Regions from separate parts of the Kitasatospora sp. NPDC054768 genome, predicted to be linked through region 3. Evidence: riboswitches for the same ligand, from Rfam matches in the RefSeq annotation. Region 3 holds a riboswitch; each other region holds the start of a gene.

Region 1 (5,837 bases), on a different contig from region 3:
GCTCCGCACAGACCCGGGCCCGGCCGGTGCCGTACAGCGGGTTGAGCCCGGCGGCCGGGCCGAGCAGGAAGACCAGGGTGTTGAGTGCGATCAGGGCGTAGCTGACCGCCGGGACGGTCGCGGCCGGGCGGCCGCCCCGGGCGGCGGTGTCGTCGGGGACCGCGAGCGCCATGCGGCCAAGCATCCCTCCGGGCGCCGCAGGTGACACGGCGGTTTACGGCAGGTGGACCAGTCCGGGTGTTCGGGCAACCGGTGGCCGCGATGGTTGCCCCAGGCAATAGGCTTGGGGCGGGCATTCCCGCCTCCCGCCGCCGATGCCGGGGCTCCGGGGGGAGCGCCTAGCCCACGAAGGGACCACCCGAGAGGACCCCCGATGACCGTCCCCGCCCTGACCGCCGAGACGCGCTGGCGCTGCACCCTGTGCGGCAACCTCACCCGCTTCGACGTGACCCGCACCGCGCGGGTGACCGAGTTCCTGCACTTCGACCTGGCCGGCGAGTCCAGGGTCGAGGAGACCGAGGTGCTGAGCGAGACCATCGAGTCGGTGCGCTGCCGCTGGTGCAACGCGGTGGACCAGGTCGAGCTGGTGGCCCGCCCGGGTGCCGAGGGGGCGCAGGCCCCCACCGAGCAGGGCTGACCCCACCCGCCGCGGCGGGTGGGTGCGCGGCGCACCCGCCCGCGCCGCACGGGACAATGCAGAAACAAGACGCACGGAGCGTGACGACAGGGGGAGGTCGCGGCCGTGCCCCGCTGGACCAGGATCGGAGCCGAGGACGTGGTGGACGCAGCGAAGGAGCCCGGCGAAGCCCAGGGGCTTCAGCCCGCTGCGGCCGAGGCCCGGGCCGGGGCGGCGGCCGAGGCGGCGAACGACTCCTCCGAGCCCGCGGCGGAGCACGCCGTCGAGAAGCTCGACCGGCCGCTGCCCGAGGGCGTGCGCCGGCGCGTGGTCGGGCTGGCCTCGGACGCGCTCGGCGGGCTGCCGGCGGGCGAGCTCCCGCAGAGCCTGCGTCAGTACGTGAAGTTCACGCCGGCGCGGCGGGCCAAGTACGCGGCCACCGCGCTGGCGGCGGCCCTGGAGGCGGAGCCGGCCTTCCGGGTACGGATAGCGGAGCGGCTGCGCCTCGGGCAGCCGGACCTGGTGAAGGCGCTGGAGTCGGGCACCGTCCCGAGCGCCGCCGATCCGATGGACGTCGCGGCCGCCGCCTACCTGGTGCGTTCGGCGGGCTGGAGCCGGCTGGTGGCCGAGGCCGGCGAGGAGGCCGAGCGGGCCGGCGCCGAGGACGCGGCCGCGGAGTCGGCCCGGCTGGTGGAGAAGCTGCACGCCGAGCTGGCCGAGGTGCGGGCCTCCGCGCGGGCGGACGTGGACCGGCAGCGGGCCGAGTCGGACGGCGTCCGCAAGGAGGCCGAGTCGCTGCGCAAGAAGGTGCGGTCGCTGGAGAGCGACACCCGCCGGGCGCAGGCCGAGACCCGCCGGGTGGCCGGCGAGCTGGAAGCCCTGAAGGCGCAGACCGCGGCCGAGCGCGGTGCGGCCGAGACCGAGGCGCGCAGGCTCAGGCACCGGGTCTCGGAGCTGGAGAACGCGGTCGAGCAGGGCCGCCGGTCGGCCCGTGAGGGGCGCAGCGTCGAGGACATGCGGCTGCGGCTGCTGCTGGACACCGTGCTGCAGTCGGCCCAGGGGCTCCAGCGGGAGCTGGCGCTGCCGGTCTCCCAGATCCGCCCGGCGGACCTGGTGGAGGCGGTGGTGCCGGGGGCGGCCTCGCCCCACGACGTGGCCCGGCGCGGGCTGGCCGAGGACGATCCGGCGCTGCTGGACCAGCTGCTGGCGATCCCCCAGGTGCACCTGGTGGTGGACGGCTACAACGTGACCAAGACCGGTTATCCGACGCTGCCGCTGGAGCAGCAGCGGATCCGGTTGCTGGGCGGGCTGGCGATGCTGGCGCAGCGCACCCAGGCGGAGGTCACCTGCGTGTTCGACGGGCAGGACCTGGACGTCCCGGTGATCATGGCGCCGCCGCGCGGGGTCCGGGTGCGGTTCAGCCGGACCGGGGAGACGGCCGACGAGCTGATCCGCCGTCTGGTGCGGGCCGAGCCGCAGGGCCGTCCGGTGGTGGTGGTGTCGACCGACCGGGAGGTCGCGGACGGCGTGCGGAAGGCGGGCGCGCGCCCCGTGGCCTCGGTGCTGCTGCTGAACCGGCTGGCGCGCCCCTGACCCCGACCGGACGTGCGATGCCTGGTCAGGAGTGGTTCCGGGGTGGTGTGCGGGTCCCGTGTCGTCAGTGTGCGGACCGGAGTTCACACCTACGGGGGAGTGGCAAAACGGATAGATCTTCACTAGGGTCTGGCGTCAAACCTATTTTCCGGAATCTCATCCCATCAGGTGAGTCCGTTGGAAGAAGGAGCAGGACCCTTGGCCTCCCACCGCCGTCCCAAGCAGCCGAGCCGCGCGCGGATCTCCGTGCTCACCGCTGCTGCTGCGACCGCGGTCGCCCTCTCCGCGCAGGTGGCCGCGCACGCCGCGCCGCAGCCGAACAAAACGGACGTCAAAGCGCAGATCGACCAGCTCCAGGAGGAGCAGGAGCAGGCGGCGGAGAAGTACAACGGCGCCAAGGAGCGGGCCGACCAGCTGCGCAAGCAGGCCGACCAGCTGCAGGACCAGGTGGCCCGCAGCCAGGAGCAGATGACCCAGCTCCAGGGCGGTCTCGCCGAGGTGGCGGGCGAGCAGTACCGCACCGGCGGCATCGACCCGTCCGTCCAGCTGATGCTCACCTCCGACCCGTCCGGCTACCTGGAGAAGGCCTCCACCGTCCAGCAGGCCAGCAGCAGCCAGGCCGAGGCGCTCAAGGGGCTGCTGGACCAGCAGCGCCGGCTGGACCAGGAGAAGGTCGAGGCCTCCGCCGTGCTCGCCTCGCTGGACACCACCACCAAGGACCTGAACCAGGCCAAGGCGGACGTCAACACCAAGCTGAAGGCCGCCCAGGACCTGCTGAACTCGCTGAGCGCCACCGACCGCGCCGCGCTGAAGGCCCAGCAGGCGCAGGACGACCGCGCCTCCCGCGGCAGCGACCGGGTCGACCTCAGCAGCCTGCCGCCGGCCAGCGGCTACGCGGCCGTGGCGATGGCCAAGGCGATGAGCAAGCAGGGCTCGCCGTACGTGTGGGGCGCCACCGGCTCGACCACCTTCGACTGCTCGGGCCTGATGGTCTGGGCGTACGGGCAGGCGGGCGTCTCGCTGCCGCGCACCTCGCAGGAGCAGGGCCACTACGGCACCCGGGTGCCCTCGCTGGACCAGGCCCAGCCGGGCGACCTGGTGGTCTACGGCAACGACATGCACCACGTCGGGATGTACATCGGCAACGGCATGGTGGTCCACGCGCCGCACACCGGTGACGTGGTGAAGGTGATGAAGGCCGACGCGATGTCGATCAACACCATCCGCCGGGTCTGACGGCCCGACACGCCCGCGAGGCCCCTCCGGGGGCTGTGAAAAGCGCCACCCCTCGCGCGGGGGTGGCGTTCGGCTTTCCGCCCCTTCGCGGCCACATGCTGAGAACTGATCAGCCTTCTGTGTGCCAGTGGTCACCATCGGTCATTTTCACAGAAGAACTTGGGAAATCTTCGGTCTTTTTTCTGACAAGGATTTGAACGGATCACGGTTCAGTTACTAGGGTCGTGCCCTGAACCACCGCACTGTCGATCGCCCAGCCAGGGTGGCGGCGGTGGTTACCGTCGAGTTCGTGAGGCAGCGGGGCAGGTCGAAGCGACTGCCCGACAGGGGAGCCCAGTGGTTTGGGGGCGCTGCGGAGCGGAGCCGGGGAACCACGTTCCTCCGGGGTGAATCGACGCCAGGTCGGCCGATGGAACGGCCGTGAGGCGTCGTAGGGCATGCTTCCGGCCCGAACCCGTCAGCTCACCCGGTAGGCGGACGTAGGAAGAAGGAGTCCGCCTTCGTGGCGTCCCATCGTCGTCCCAAGCCCGCAGGCCGCGCCCGGGTCTCGATCCTGACCGGTGTCGCCGCGGCAGCCGTCGTCCTCTCCGCTCAAGGTGCCCACGCCGACCCGCAGCCGACCAAGGAACAGGTCAAGGGGCAGGTCGACCAGCTCAACGAGCAGGCCGAGATCGCGACCGAGAACTACAACGCGGCCCAGGCCAAGCAGCAGGAGCTGGAGAAGCAGGTCTCCGGCATGCAGGACCAGGTGGCCCGTCAGCAGGCCCAGGTCACCGAGCTCCAGGGCGGCCTGGCCGAGATCGCCGGCGAGCAGTACCGCAACGGGGGCATATCCCCGACCGTCCAGCTGATGTTCTCCTCCAGCCCGGACACCTTCCTCAGCCAGGCCGACGCGCTGAACCAGGCCGGCAGCACCCAGAAGGGTCAGCTGAAGGAGCTCCAGGAGCAGCAGCGCAAGCTCGACCAGGACCGCAACGAGGCCCAGGGCAAGCTCGCCGAGCTGGAGTCGACCACCCAGCAGCTGAAGGCCTCCAAGGAGGAGGTCCAGGGCAAGCTGAAGGCGGCCCAGGACCTGCTCAACACGCTGACCGAGCAGGAGCGCCAGGCGCTGCGCCAGGCCGAGGAGAAGGCCGCGGCCGACGCCAAGGCCAAGGCCGACGCCGCCCAGGCCCAGCAGCAGCAGGCCGACCGCGCCTCCCGCGACAACAGCCGCGGCGACCTCGCGACCGGCTCGTCCGGCTCGTCCGCCTCGACCGCCTCCTCCCCGGTGAAGGTGGCCCCGGGCAGCTCGCGCGGTGCCGCCGCGCTCTCGGCCGCCGCCTCCAAGATCGGCAGCCCGTACGTCTGGGGCGCCACCGGCCCGGGCTCCTTCGACTGCTCCGGCCTGATGGTCTGGGCGTTCAACCAGGCGGGCGTGTCGCTGCCGCGCACCTCGCAGGCGCAGGCCTCGGCCGGCACCCGGATCGGCTCGGACATCTCCCAGGCCCAGCCCGGCGACCTGCTGATCTTCTACACCGACGCCCACCACGTCGGCATCTACGCGGGCAACGGCCAGGTGCTGCACGCGCCCAAGCCGGGCGCGTCGGTGCGCTACGAGGCCGTCACCAACATGCCGCTGGCCTCCATCGTGCGGGTCTGATCACCGCTCGGACGCTTCCAGGCCCGGCCTCCCCCAGGGGAGGCCGGGCCTGCGGTTTTTCCTGCGGCTTTTCCCGAGGGCCGATCAAATGTCCGACAACAGCCTGAATATTCGGGTTGGCAGGGGTTTGGACTCGCTTGCCCTGACTCGCTAACGTCTGCCACCGGACTCCCGCTCGACGGCCGCCCGTCCCGGTGCGGCGGCGGGAGCCGCGCCGCAGGATTGGAGCCGCTGCCGCCATGCCCGTGCACCGCCGTTCCCAACTGCTCGCCCGGGCGCTGGTGCTGACCGCGGCCGCCGCCACCGCCCTGGGTGTGGCTGCCGGAGGCAGCGCCCAGGCCGCCCCCGGCAGCCCCGACCCGGGCGACCGCCAGGACGTCAAGACGCAGGTGGAACAGCTGTACGATGAGGCCGAGCAGGCGTCCGAGAAGGCCAACGCGGCGCAGGAGGCCCAGCGGCGGCTCCAGGGCGAGACCACGATCCTCCAGGGCGAGATCGCCGTGGCCCAGGACCAGCTCAACGGGCTGCGGGGCGACCTCGCGACGGTGGCCGGGGCCGAGTACCGCGGCGGCGGGATGACCCAGACCGCCCAGCTCATCCTCTCGCCCGACCCGGAGGGCTACCTGTCCCGCGCCCGCGCCCTGGGCCAGGCCGCCGCGCGCCAGCAGGAGACCCTGCACGAGCTGGTCGCCCGGCAGCGCCGGCTCGACCAGCGCCGGACCGAGGCGGCCGGCAAGCTCGACGAGCTGGACC
Region 2 (5,837 bases), on a different contig from region 3:
CCGGGAACCGCGAGTTGCGCATCGCCACATCGCCGCCGGGCAGGGCCGCGAACTCGACGCAGTTGCCCTGGGAGTTGCTGTGCCGGCTCTTCTGCCAGACCACCCCCTGGAGATCGGCGGCGGCCATCCCGTTGTAGGTGTCGTACGAGCCGTGCGTGTCCTGCGAGTCGTGCATAGAAATCTCCCGAAGAGCTTCCGGAGTTGTCGTCCAGCGCGGCGCCCCCGGCACCGTCGAAACGAACGGACCGGCCCCGTACCGGTCCGGCACAACGCCTCACTTGACGCGATGATAGCCGCAGTGCACGTGCATCAGCACGGGACGTTGCAGGTGCACGTGGCCTTTTGTCCGCAGCCGCGAACTCTTCACGGACCCTTCTCCTGACGGTACGTAAACGGACATAGCCGATGAATCGTCGGGCGCGCGATAACCGGCCGTGAGCACCTCCCCGCTGAATGTTGATCTTCGAATGCCGGGAGTCGCACTCCCGTGACCCTCCGTCAAACCATCCTCATGCTGTGAGACATCTCACGCGCCCCAGGTGCAACGCCGGCGCCCTCGGGTCGCGTCGAGGCAACCACCGGCGGTCGCGCGGGGATTGGGAGCGGAATGTCCGGATTGTAGGCAAAGTGCCCGGACCGGTGCCGGAGACGCACCGGCCTCCGGACCGCGACCGCGTGAAACCCACGCGGCAGCCGACTGCAAGCCGGACGGGCAGATGTCCTACGATCTCCGGCATGAGCACCGCAGCCATCCCGGGCGCGCCACTGCCCGTCCGTACTCCAGGCTCCCGTGCGCGGGGGCGCCACCGTCGTCCCGAGCGCCCCGAGATCCCGGCCGGCGCCCCGGCCCTGGTGCTCGCCGTGCCCGCGACCGCCGGGCCCGAGTCCCGCTCGGTCGTCGAGGAGTTGCTCTCGATCGTCCGCACCGAGCAGAACGGCGTCCGGACCGCGGTCGGCTACCTGCCCGGCAACGGCGGCGAGGGCGCGGGCGGCGAGGACCGCACCGTGGCCGAGCTGCTGGCCATGGCGGCCGAGGCCGGACTGCCGACGCCCGTCCTGGTGCCGCTGGTGCCCGGCCCGCACACCTTCCTGACCGAGCTTCACGCGCTCGCCGCCGAGTACAGCGCGCCCGTCACCGACCCGCTGGGCCCGCACCCGCTGCTGGCCGAGGCCGTGCACGTCCGGCTGTCCGAGGCCGGGCTGGCCCGGGCCGACCGCGCCCGGCTGTTCGCCATCGCGACCGCCGCGGACGGCGTGGTGCTGACCACCGTCGGCGGCGAGGACGCGGCCGCGGCGGCCGGCATCACCGGCGTGCTGCTGGCCGCCCGACTGGCCGTGCCGGTCGTCGCCGCCGCGCTCGACGTGCCCGGCTCGGTGGCCGCGGCCGTCAACCACCTCAGGGACACCGGCTCGCAGCGCCCGGCGCTGGCCCCGCTGGTGATCGGCCCGGAGGCGGACTCCGAGCTGCTCGCCACCGCCGCCGAGGAGACCGGCTGCCCGTCGGCCGCGCCGCTGGGCTCGTACCCGTCGGTCGGCCAGCTGATCGCCTCCACCTACCTGGCGGCGCTGCCCGCGCCGTCCCCGGAGGACCTGGCACGGGCCGAGGCGGAGGCGGCGGCCGCCGCCGAGGCCGAGGGGGCTCTGGAGGGCGTCCGCGGCGCCCACGCGGCCTCCCAGGGGCCCGCAGGGCGGTAGTCGACGACGCGCGCCGGTTGGCGCGCACCGAAGGGCCCGGAACGGCATGCGTTCCGGGCCCTTCGGTTTTGCTCCGCCCGCCCATGGCCGTCCCGCGCGGAAGTCGGACGGCGATGAAGTGGAATGTCCGTTCTGGCCTATTTGAAAGGAAATAGGAAACGCGGTCGCGGGCGCTCGCATCACGGCCGCCGCAGCATCTGCCCGGGTGCTCCGGCCCGCGATTCGACGCGCCGTCACACCACTTCTGAAGTGCTGCCAGTTGTGGGCTTCCATAACAGGGTTGCCTGAAAACGATCATTTACGATCATGAAGAGCGGCAATTTTGGCAGTTCCCACTAAACCGTGATGCGCATCACAGCAGTTTGCAGTTTGAACTTAAGTCTGATTAACGTGCTCCCCGTTCGTGACCACACGAACCCGGTTCATCCGCGACGCCGAGTCCTGCCGTCGGATGTCCTGGCAGCGCGAAATCGCACCACGGCAGGAGCGGGGGACCCACAGGTAAGTCGCCCCGGACCGATCTCCGGAACGGTCCAGGGCTAGGGGTGAAGCCGCGCCCACAGCGCGGCCGGGCAACTCCAGCCCGAATCCGACAGCTCACCTCGCAGGCGTGGGAGAGGACCGCGTCTTCATGCTGCCCACCAACGGCACTCGTCTGTCCAGCCGCACCCGTCGCGTGATCGCCGCCCTCGGCGTCGCGGGCGTCGGCCTCACCGTCCCCTGCATCGCCTCCGGCACCGCCTCCGCCGCCACCGTCGCCACCTGGGACAAGGTCGCCCAGTGCGAGAGCGGCGGCAACTGGAGCATCAACACGGGCAACGGCTTCTACGGCGGCCTCCAGTTCACCTCCAGCACCTGGTCCGCCTTCGGCGGCACCGCCTTCGCGGCGCGCGCCGACCTGGCCACCAAGGACCAGCAGATCGCCGTCGCCGAGAAGGTCCTCGCCTCGCAGGGCCCCGGCGCCTGGCCGGTGTGCTCGGTCCAGGCCGGCCTCACCAAGGGCGGCGCCGCGGCCGCCGTCGACACCTCGGCGGGCTCCACCGCGGGCTCGACCGCCGCGAAGCCCGCGCAGCCCGCGCAGAGCGCCAAGCCGGCCGCCCCGGCCGCCAAGCCCGCTCCGCAGACCCAGGCCCCGGCCGCAAAGCCCGCCGCGCCCTCCGCGCCCTCCGCGCCCTCCGCGCCCGCCCAGGACGGCACGCAGGCCAGCACCGACTCCGCCGCCTCCGGAAACCGGAGCGACTGGGTCCAGAAGCGCCAGCAGCAGGCCCAGAACGGCGACTACACCGTGGTCGAGGGCGACTGGCTGTCCGCGATCGCCGACCAGCACAAGGTGCAGGGCGGCTGGCAGCGGCTGTACGAGCTCAACCGCGGCACCCTGACCGAGGGTCCGGACAGCATCTACCCGGGCCAGCAGCTGTCCTTCGGCGGCAACGGCCAGGCCCAGGCCGGCCAGTCCGCCACCGGCAAGTCCGGCTCGGACTTCACCTGGTTCGACCGCTCGCAGAAGTCCGGCCAGTCCGCGAACGGCGGTGCCGTGAACGCCCAGCCGACCGCGCAGGCCCAGACCCAGGCCGCCAAGCCGTCCACCAAGCCCGCTCCCCAGACCCAGGCTCCGGCCGCCACCGGCAGCATGGCCGCCGCGGTCTCCTTCGCCGAGTCGAAGGTCGGTCAGGCGTACGTCTACGGCGGCACCGGCAACGGTGGCTGGGACTGCTCCGGCCTGACCCAGGCCGCGCTGCGCGCCGCGGGCGTCTCCGTCCCGCGCGTCGCCGCCGACCAGGCCGCCGCCAGCACCCACGTCTCGCTGGACAGCCTCCAGCCGGGCGACCTGCTGTTCTGGTCCAACAACGGCAAGGACTCCGGCGTCTACCACGTCGCGATCTACGTCGGCAACGGCAAGTACGTCGAGGCCGCCAACCCGAGCTCGGGCGTCCGCGAGCAGAGCATCGCCAACTGGGCCCCGGACTTCGCCGGCCGGGTCTGAGAACGGCGAACAGCCGACAGCCGACGGATAACAGCTGACAGATAACAGATTTCATCATCTGTCAGCTGTCGTCCGAACGTTGACCGCCCACGCCCCCGGGGAGAGTCTGGTCGCTCCTCCCCGGGGGTTCCGGCATGCCTCCGGCCGTACCTCGTGGCAAATCCCCGCGGTGAATCCCCATGGCGAATCCCCGTGGTGAATCCCCGCCCCAACGGGCATGCTGCTGCTCTGCACCCGAGGAGGAGTCACATGGCCCAGGTCACCGTCACCCTCGACGCGAACCTCGCGATCGACGCGATGTTGCTCTCCGGCACCAAGAACCCGCAGGACGCCGTCGAACTGGTCCTGCGCGACTACCTGGCCCGCGGCCGCCGTACCGAGACCCGTACCGCCGAGGCGGCCGACGGGCACCGACCGACCGTCGACCGCCCCACCGCCCAGGAGGGCTGACCGCCCGACGGCCCGGGGCGGCCGACCGCACGCACGCCGAAGGGCCCCGGAGAGCAACCGCCCTCCGGGGCCCTTCCGTCGGCCGTGACGGCCGGGGTTCAGCGCGCGCAGGCCCCGGTGGACCCGCGCATCACCAGCTCCGGCTGGAACATGAACTCGCCGCGCTGGGCCGCGTTTCCGCCGACCTCCTCCAGCAGCGCGTCCACCGCCGCCGTGGCCATCGCCTCGACCGGCTGGCGGATCGTGGTCAACGGCGGCTCGGTGAAGGCGATCAGCGGCGAGTCGTCGAAGCCGACCACCGACACGTCCTGCGGCACCGACAGCCCACGCTGCCGCACCGCCCGGATCGCCCCGAGCGCCATCATGTCGCTCCCGCAGACGATCGCCGTGCAGCCCTTGTCGAGCAGCGCGCCGGCCGCCGCGTGCCCGCCCTCCACGCTGAACAGCGTGTGGTGGACGAGGTCGTCGGCCTCCTCCCGGGAGAGCCCGAGCACCTCGCGCAGCGCGGCCGTGAAGCCCTCGATCTTGCGCAGCACCGGCACGTACCGGCGCTGACCGACGGCCAGCCCGATCCGCTCGTGCCCGAGTTCGGCCAGGTGCTGGACGGCCATCCACATCGCGGCCCGGTCGTCCGGCGAGATGAACGGCGCGTCGATCTTCTCGCTGTAGCCGTTGATCAGCACGAACGGCACCCCGCGCCCGGCCAGCCGGGCGTAGCGGTCGTGGTCGGCGGTGGTGTCGGCGTGCAGCCCGGAGACGAAGACGATGCCCGCCACGCCCCGGTCCACCAGCATCTCCACCAGTTCGTCCTCGGTGGACCCGCCCGGAGTCTGGGTGCACAGCACCGGCGTGTAGCCGTGCCGGCTGAGCACCTGCTCGATCACCTGGGCCAGCGCGGGGAAGATCGGGTTGCTCAGCTCGGGCGTGATCAGACCGATCAGCCCGGCGCTGCGCTGGCGAAGACGGGTCGGCCGCTCGTACCCGAGCACGTCGAGCGCCGCCAGCACGGTCTGCCGGGTGGCGGCGGAAACGTTCGCCTTGCCGTTGAGCACGCGGGAGACGGTGGCTTCGCTGACCCCCGCCTGCGCCGCGATGTCTGAGAGTCGCGCCGTAGTCACGGTCCCAGAGCCTATTCCAACCACGTCAGACCGCCCACCAGCCGGTGCTGTCCGGAGCGAGCACCGTCTCGCCGCCGTCCACCACGAGGTCGGCCGAGCCCAGCAGCAGCGTGCCCGGGGCGGCGATCCGCACCGGTTCGCCGGTGGTGTTCACGGTGCAGACGAAGGCGCCGCGACGGAACGCCAGGGTGCCCTCGGGGCTCTCCAGCCACGCGACCCCGGTGCCGGCGCCGAGGTCGGGCTGCGCCCGGCGGACGGCCAGCGCGCTGCGGTAGAGCTCCAGGGTGGAGGTCGGGTCGCCGGTCTGCGCCTCGACGCTCAGCCCGGCCCACTCGGCCGGCTGGGGCAGCCAGGACGGCCCGCCGGCCACCGGCCCGAAGCCGTACGGGGCCTCGGTGCCGGACCACGGGATCGGGACGCGGCAGCCGTCGCGGTAGCCGTCCTGGCCGGCCTGACGGAAGAAGGACGGGTCCTGGCGGACCTCGTCGGGCAGGTCGGTGACGTCCGGCAGGCCGAGCTCCTCGCCCTGGTAGACGTAGGCCGAGCCGGGCAGCGCGAGCATCAGCAGGGTGGCGGCGCGGGCGCGGCGC
Region 3 (5,837 bases):
GGCCTTCTCGATGGCCTCGACGATGAGGTCCAGGGCCTCGCGGTTGGAGTCCAGGTTCGGGGCGAAGCCGCCCTCGTCACCCAGACCCGTGGACAGGCCGCGCTCCTTCAGCACGCCCTTGAGCGTGTGGTAGACCTCGACGCCCCAGCGGACGGCCTCGGAGAAGGACTCCGCGCCGATCGGGGCGATCATGAACTCCTGGATGTCGACGTTGGAGTCCGCGTGCGACCCACCGTTGAGGATGTTCATCATCGGGACCGGCAGGACGTGCGCGTTCGGGCCGCCCAGGTAGCGGAACAGCGGCAGGTCGCTGGCCTCGGAGGCGGCGTGCGCGACGGCCAGCGAGACGCCCAGGATGGCGTTGGCGCCGAGCGAGGACTTGTCCGGGGTGGCGTCCAGGTCCAGCATGGCCTGGTCGATCAGGCGCTGCTCGGTGGCGTCGTAGCCGACCAGCTCCGGGCCGATCTGCTCGATGACGGCCAGGACGGCCTTCTCGACGCCCTTGCCGAAGTAGCGGTTCTTGTCACCGTCACGCAGCTCCAGCGCCTCGAAGGCACCGGTGGAAGCACCCGACGGGACAGCGGCACGACCCGTGCTGCCGTCGTCGAGGCCGACCTCGACCTCGACCGTGGGGTTGCCGCGGGAGTCGAGGATCTCACGGGCTACGACGACATCGATGGACGGCACGAGGCATCTCCTTGCGGAAGCAGGGTCCGGTCTGACGGTGGTGCTGTCAGCAGGACGATTGCGGAGTCGTTACGACCAGAGCCTAACCGCCCGGGCTCCCGGGGCCACGTCCGCCTCGGTCCCGTCTCAGCGTGTGGCCCCACTACCCACCGGTAGTTCACCTGCTTGTCCCAGCTTGTCCCACCGGAGCGGGCGAATGCGGACGAAGGGGACCGGTAGGACCGGTCCCCTTCGGACGGCGGGGTGAGGCGGCGTCGGCGCCGGGCGCGGCGGGCGGGCCGGCGTCGAGCGAGCCGGCGTCGAGCGGGCCGGCGTCGAGCGGGCCGGCTCAGCCGAGGTGCAGCACCTGGCCGGGCATGATCAGGTTCGGGTCGCCGCCGACCGTGCCGTGGTTCTGCTCGTACAGCGCGTGCCAGCCGCCGGACACGCCCTGGGCGGCGGCGATGGTCGACAGGGTGTCACCGGCGCGGACGGTGTAGTCGTGGCCGGTGGTCTGCGGGGCCGACTGCGCGGCCTGCGGGGCGTACTGCGGCTGGGCGGCGGCCTGGCCGGCGTACTGCTGGTAGACGCTCTGGTGGCTGGTCCAGTACCAGGCGCCGTTGCTCTGGTACCAGTACACCTTGGCGTCGGCGTCCCAGCCGGCCTTGCCGGAGAAGCCCGGGGTCTGCGGCTGCGCCTGCTGCTGCGGGGCGGCCTGCTGGACCGGCTGCGCGGCGGGCTTCGGGGTCTGCTTCTGGGCGGCGGGCTGCTGCGCGACCGGCTTCTCGGCCGGCTTGGCGGCGGGCTTCGGGGTCTGCTGCTTGGGGGCGGACTGCGGCTTGGCGTCCGAGGAGGTGTCGACCGCAGCCGGGGCGCCACCCTTGGTCAGACCGGCCTTCTGGGAGCAGACCGGCCAGGCGCCCGGGCCCTGCGAGGCCAGCACCTTCTCGGCGACCGAGATCTGCTGGGCCTTGCTGGCCTGGTTGGCCTGCGGCGCGTAGGCGGTGCCGCCGTACGCCTTCCAGGTGCTGGAGGTGAACTGGAGGCCGCCGTAGAAGCCGTTGCCGGTGTTGATGCTCCAGTTGCCACCGGCCTCGCACTGGGCGACGGCGTCCCAGGTGGAGGCGGGGGCGGCGGAGGCGCCGGTGGCGGTGAGGAGCGGCATCGCGAGTCCGACGCCGGCCACACCGGCGACGGCGATGGCCTTCTCGGCCTGGGTGCGACGACGGTGACGGCCAGTTCCAACGAACAGCATGAAGAGGTCCCTCTCCGCACGCCTGCGAGGTGAGCTGTCGGGTTCGGACCGGGAGGTGGCCCGGCCGCCGTACGCGGAAACGATTCCGCTCGGGCGGCTTCACCCCAAGCCGTGGGGAGACGGCAACAAACCTGGTTCCCCCGCCCCTGCCCAGGGTTCTGGTCGGTTTCCCGTGGCGCGGCGGGCAGGACTCGGCGTTCCGCGTACGAGGTCCGCAGCTGCGAACTCCAGGGAGAGTAGACAGATCATCAGACCAATCACAAGCTCATATCGTCGATATCACACAATAATTACGGCGCGTGTTCGATCGCCTACCAACGGCGGTGTTATGTCCGGATTGATGGGTGTTCACACCCCCGTCAGCAGGTGGTTCGCGACGTCCCGTCAGTGCGATCTCAGCACGTCGGAGGCGTGGCGGGAGTGTTCGGCGAGGCCTGCGAAGGAGCGTGCGGAGGGGTCTGCGGAGAGGCGTGCGGGGAACGGCTCTCCGGACTGAATTCCACCGGGAGTTCGCGCAGCCCACGCATGATCAGACCACCGCGCCACCGCAGGTCGTCCGCGTCTTCCGCGAGCCGGAGATCGGGCAGCCGGGAAAGCAGCGTGGTCAGCGCGGCACGACCCTCCAAGCGGGCGAGCGGAGCGCCGATGCAGTAGTGGATGCCGTGCCCGAAGCCCAGGTGGGGGTTGTCCGTCCGGGCCAGGTCCAGGGTGTTCTCGGCCGCGAACCGGGCCGGGTCGCGGTCCGCCGCGGCGAGCACCACCAGCACCGGGTCGCCGACCGGGATGTCCACCCCGCCGATGGCCAGCGGACGGGTCGCGAACCGCCAGGTCGCCATCTCCACCGGTCCGTCGTAGCGCAGGAGTTCCTCGATCCCGGTCTCCAGCAGCGCGCTCTCCCCGCGGGCCACCGACTCCTGCAGCAACCGGCGCTGCTCCGGATTGCGCAGCAGGGCGTACGTGCCGTTGCCGATCAGGTTCACGGTGGTCTCGAAACCCGCGAACAGGAGGATGAAGGCCATCGCCGCGGCCTCGTTCTCGGTCAGGTGCTCACCGTGGTCACTGGCCCGGATCAGGCCCGAGATCAGGTCGTCCCCGAGGTCCGCGCGCTTGCGGTGGATCAGCTCCAGCAGGTACGCCCGCATCCGCTTCACCGCCCGCCCCACGCCGCCGCGCCGGCCGCCGCCGTGGCCCGGCTTCGTGTGGCGCACCATCATCCCGGCCCAGTCCCGGAAGTCGTCCTGGTCCTCGGCCGGCACGCCCAGCATGTCGCAGATCGCGTAGATGGGGAGCGGGAAGGCGAACTCGTGGATCAGGTCCGCCGAACCGCGCTGCGCGAAGCCGTCGATCAGCCGGTCGGTGAGCTGCTGCACCCGCGGCTCGAACTCGGCCACCCGGCGCGGGGTGAACGCCTTCGACACCAGCCTGCGCAGCCGGGTGTGGTCCGGCGGGTCGATGTTCAGCAGGTGGGTCATCAGGTCCGCCTGCCGCTCCCCCGGGATGCCCACCCGGCCGGTGCGGTGCGCCTGCTCGCTGTGGTGCGCCGGGTTCTTCGACAGCCGGCTGTCCGCGAGCGCCTGCCGGGCGTCCGCGTACCGGGTCACCAGCCAGGCCTCCACCCCGCTCGGCAGCGTGGTGCGGTGCACCGGGGCGTGCTCGCGCAGCCAGGCGTAGGCGGGGTACGGGTCGGAGGCGAACTCCCAGGTGAACAGCTGCGGGGCGGTGGCGTCGGACGGCGTGGCGGCGGGCCGGGCGGAGTCGGGCTGAGCTGGCATGGACCGACCGTATCCGGTGCGACGGGCACGCCCCGCTCCGGCGGGCCGCCGCTCCTCCCGCCGACGGTCCGCGGCCGTCCTGCCGATGCTCCGTGGACGGCCCATGGACGGCTCATGGACGGCCCGTTGACTGTCCGCGGACGGTCAATGGACAGCTCTTGGCCGACTCTTGGCCGCAGTGCGGGCGTGAGCCTGGTCACCTGCGGGGTAATCCCTGTTGCGGAGGGTCAGGACGTGCCTACGATCCTCCGCAGTACGCGTGGGCGCCGGTGCGGTGTCGCCCACAGGGAGGAGCAGGCCATGCGGGTCAGCGGGTCAGTCGTCGTCATCGCGGTCCTCGACGGCGGTTCGGGCGCGGGACTCGCCCGCCGGTTCGCCGCGGCCGGCGCCTCCGGAATGCTCATCGCCGACCAGTACGCCGGCATCGCCGAGGACCTCGCCGCCGAACTCGACCGGCCGGGCTGCCCCGTCGTCGGCGTCTGCGGCGACATCCGCCGCCCCAGCGACGTCGCCGCCCTCGTCGACACCGCCGAGAAGCACCTCGGACCGATCGACCTGTTCGCCGTGGCCGGCCCGGACGGCGAGCGGATCATCTCGCTGGCCGAGCTGCCCGACCACCTCGACCTGGAGCGGCTCGCCGAACTCGTCGTCCTCGTCGGCGAGGCCATCGGCGAACTCGTCCCGCCGCAGCGGTGCCCGGAGCACACCGCCACGGCGGCCTGAGCGCCTACTTCCCGTCGGGCTCCCCGGCCGAGTCCCCGTCGGGCTCTCCGTCGGGCTCTCCGTCCGGCTTGAGGCCTTCGGCCGCGCGCACCGCGTCCCGGTAACCGCGCGCGGCCGACCGCAGCGCCGCGTCCACGTCCACCCCGGCGTCGTGCGCCCGCTGCGCCACCGCGAGCAGCAGCCGGCCCGCCGAGTCGGCGGTCAGCTCGACCGGCAGCTCGTACGACTCGTCCGGCACCCCCGTGAAGCCGGCCCGGCGCACCCGGGACACCAGCTTCGCCGCGTACGCCAGCGCGGGCAGCCCGGCCGGCACGCCGTCCAGCACCGACTCGCGGTCCGCCTTCTCGGCCGCCTTCAGCTGCTCCCAGTTCGCCTCCACCTCGGCGGCGCCGCCGGCCTCGACGTCCCCGAACACGTGCGGGTGCCGGTACATCAGCTTCTCGACGATGTCCCCGGCCACGTCGTCGACGGTGAACGGCTCGGTCGGGTGCTCCTCGGCGATCCGGGAGTGGAAGAACACCTGCAGCAGGACGTCGCCCAACTCCTCGCGCAGCGCCTCCCGGTCCCCCTCCTCGATCGCCTCGACCAGCTCGTACGCCTCCTCGACCAGGTACTTCACCAGGCTCTCGTGCGTCTGCTCGGCGTCCCAGGGGCAGCCGCCCGGGGAGCGCAGCCGGTCCATCACCGTCACCAGGTCCAGCAGCCGCGACCCCGGCAGGTCGTACGAGCCGGGCAGCACCTCGATCTCCGGCACCTCGCCGGCGTGCTCCACCGCCAGTCTCGCCAGCGCGTCGGTCAGCCCCGGATCCCCGTCCGGACTGCCCAGCCACACCGTCGGCCCGGCCCCGGCGGGCTGCCCGGTCAGCAGCCGCGCCAACGCGGGCGCCGACCCGGCCGGCACGACCTCCACCACCACCCCGGCCTGCCGCACCGCCGCCACCTGCGGATGCCGCTCGTCCCCCACCAGCACCCGCCCCGCCGACCGCAACGCCTCCCACGCCGGCCACGCCAGCAGGCCGGGAGCCACCCGGTGGGTGGTGGTCAGCAGGATCAGCTTCGCGCCCGGAGTCTTCGTCGGCACAGCATTCGTCGTCACCCCCCGAACCTACCCCCGCACCCCCACTCCGCCCGCCCGTTCCCCGCCCCCGGGCTCCGTTCCCGGGGCATGGACCCCGCCCGCCCGCATGAGCGCAGGAAGTCGGCCGGGCCGACTTTCTGATCCGAGATGCCAACACGCACAGGGGCACCGGATGGGGGCCGGTGGAGAACACGCGCGTCCCGGGATGTCCGGGGCTCCAAAAGGGCTGGAGCCACTGGGGATTCTCCGAGGACGGGCAGGGCGGCACGCCCGGGCCGGAACGGCGTCACCGGCACTGGGTGCCGGGGACCGGTGCTGCGCAGTGGCCCGGCCGGCGGCGGCT

What was found. A riboswitch is a leader RNA that binds a small molecule or an ion and turns the genes downstream of it on or off. The one in region 3 is predicted to bind cyclic di-AMP.
Region 1: it holds a riboswitch for cyclic di-AMP, as region 3 does, so the genes downstream of both, ACWGKU_RS14715 (C40 family peptidase) here and ACWGKU_RS24495 (transglycosylase family protein) in region 3, are expected to answer to the same signal.
Region 2: it holds a riboswitch for cyclic di-AMP, as region 3 does, so the genes downstream of both, ACWGKU_RS31175 (transglycosylase family protein) here and ACWGKU_RS24495 (transglycosylase family protein) in region 3, are expected to answer to the same signal.

The regions. Positions count from the first base shown of each region.
Region 1 covers NZ_JBSHBN010000039.1:36,084-41,920, reverse strand. The annotation lists gene ACWGKU_RS14735 (rhomboid family intramembrane serine protease) at 1-172, opposite strand, end outside; gene ACWGKU_RS14730 (hypothetical protein) at 374-637, shown strand; gene ACWGKU_RS14725 (NYN domain-containing protein) at 743-2,209, shown strand; gene ACWGKU_RS14720 (C40 family peptidase) at 2,408-3,445, shown strand; cyclic di-AMP (ydaO/yuaA leader) riboswitch at 3,784-3,937, shown strand; gene ACWGKU_RS14715 (C40 family peptidase) at 3,948-5,084, shown strand; gene ACWGKU_RS14710 (C40 family peptidase) at 5,324-5,837, shown strand, end outside.
Region 2 covers NZ_JBSHBN010000139.1:13,883-19,719, forward strand. The annotation lists gene ACWGKU_RS31165 (DUF397 domain-containing protein) at 1-175, opposite strand, end outside; gene ACWGKU_RS31170 (hypothetical protein) at 736-1,695, shown strand; cyclic di-AMP (ydaO/yuaA leader) riboswitch at 2,149-2,319, shown strand; gene ACWGKU_RS31175 (transglycosylase family protein) at 2,306-3,679, shown strand; gene ACWGKU_RS31180 (hypothetical protein) at 3,929-4,129, shown strand; gene ACWGKU_RS31185 (LacI family DNA-binding transcriptional regulator) at 4,228-5,247, opposite strand; gene ACWGKU_RS31190 (glycoside hydrolase family 13 protein) at 5,273-5,837, opposite strand, start outside.
Region 3 covers NZ_JBSHBN010000088.1:25,626-31,462, reverse strand. The annotation lists gene eno (phosphopyruvate hydratase) at 1-687, opposite strand, end outside; gene ACWGKU_RS24495 (transglycosylase family protein) at 1,016-1,921, opposite strand; cyclic di-AMP (ydaO/yuaA leader) riboswitch at 1,927-2,095, opposite strand; gene ACWGKU_RS24490 (cytochrome P450 family protein) at 2,317-3,693, opposite strand; gene ACWGKU_RS24485 (SDR family NAD(P)-dependent oxidoreductase) at 3,994-4,416, shown strand; gene ACWGKU_RS24480 (MazG family protein) at 4,421-5,512, opposite strand.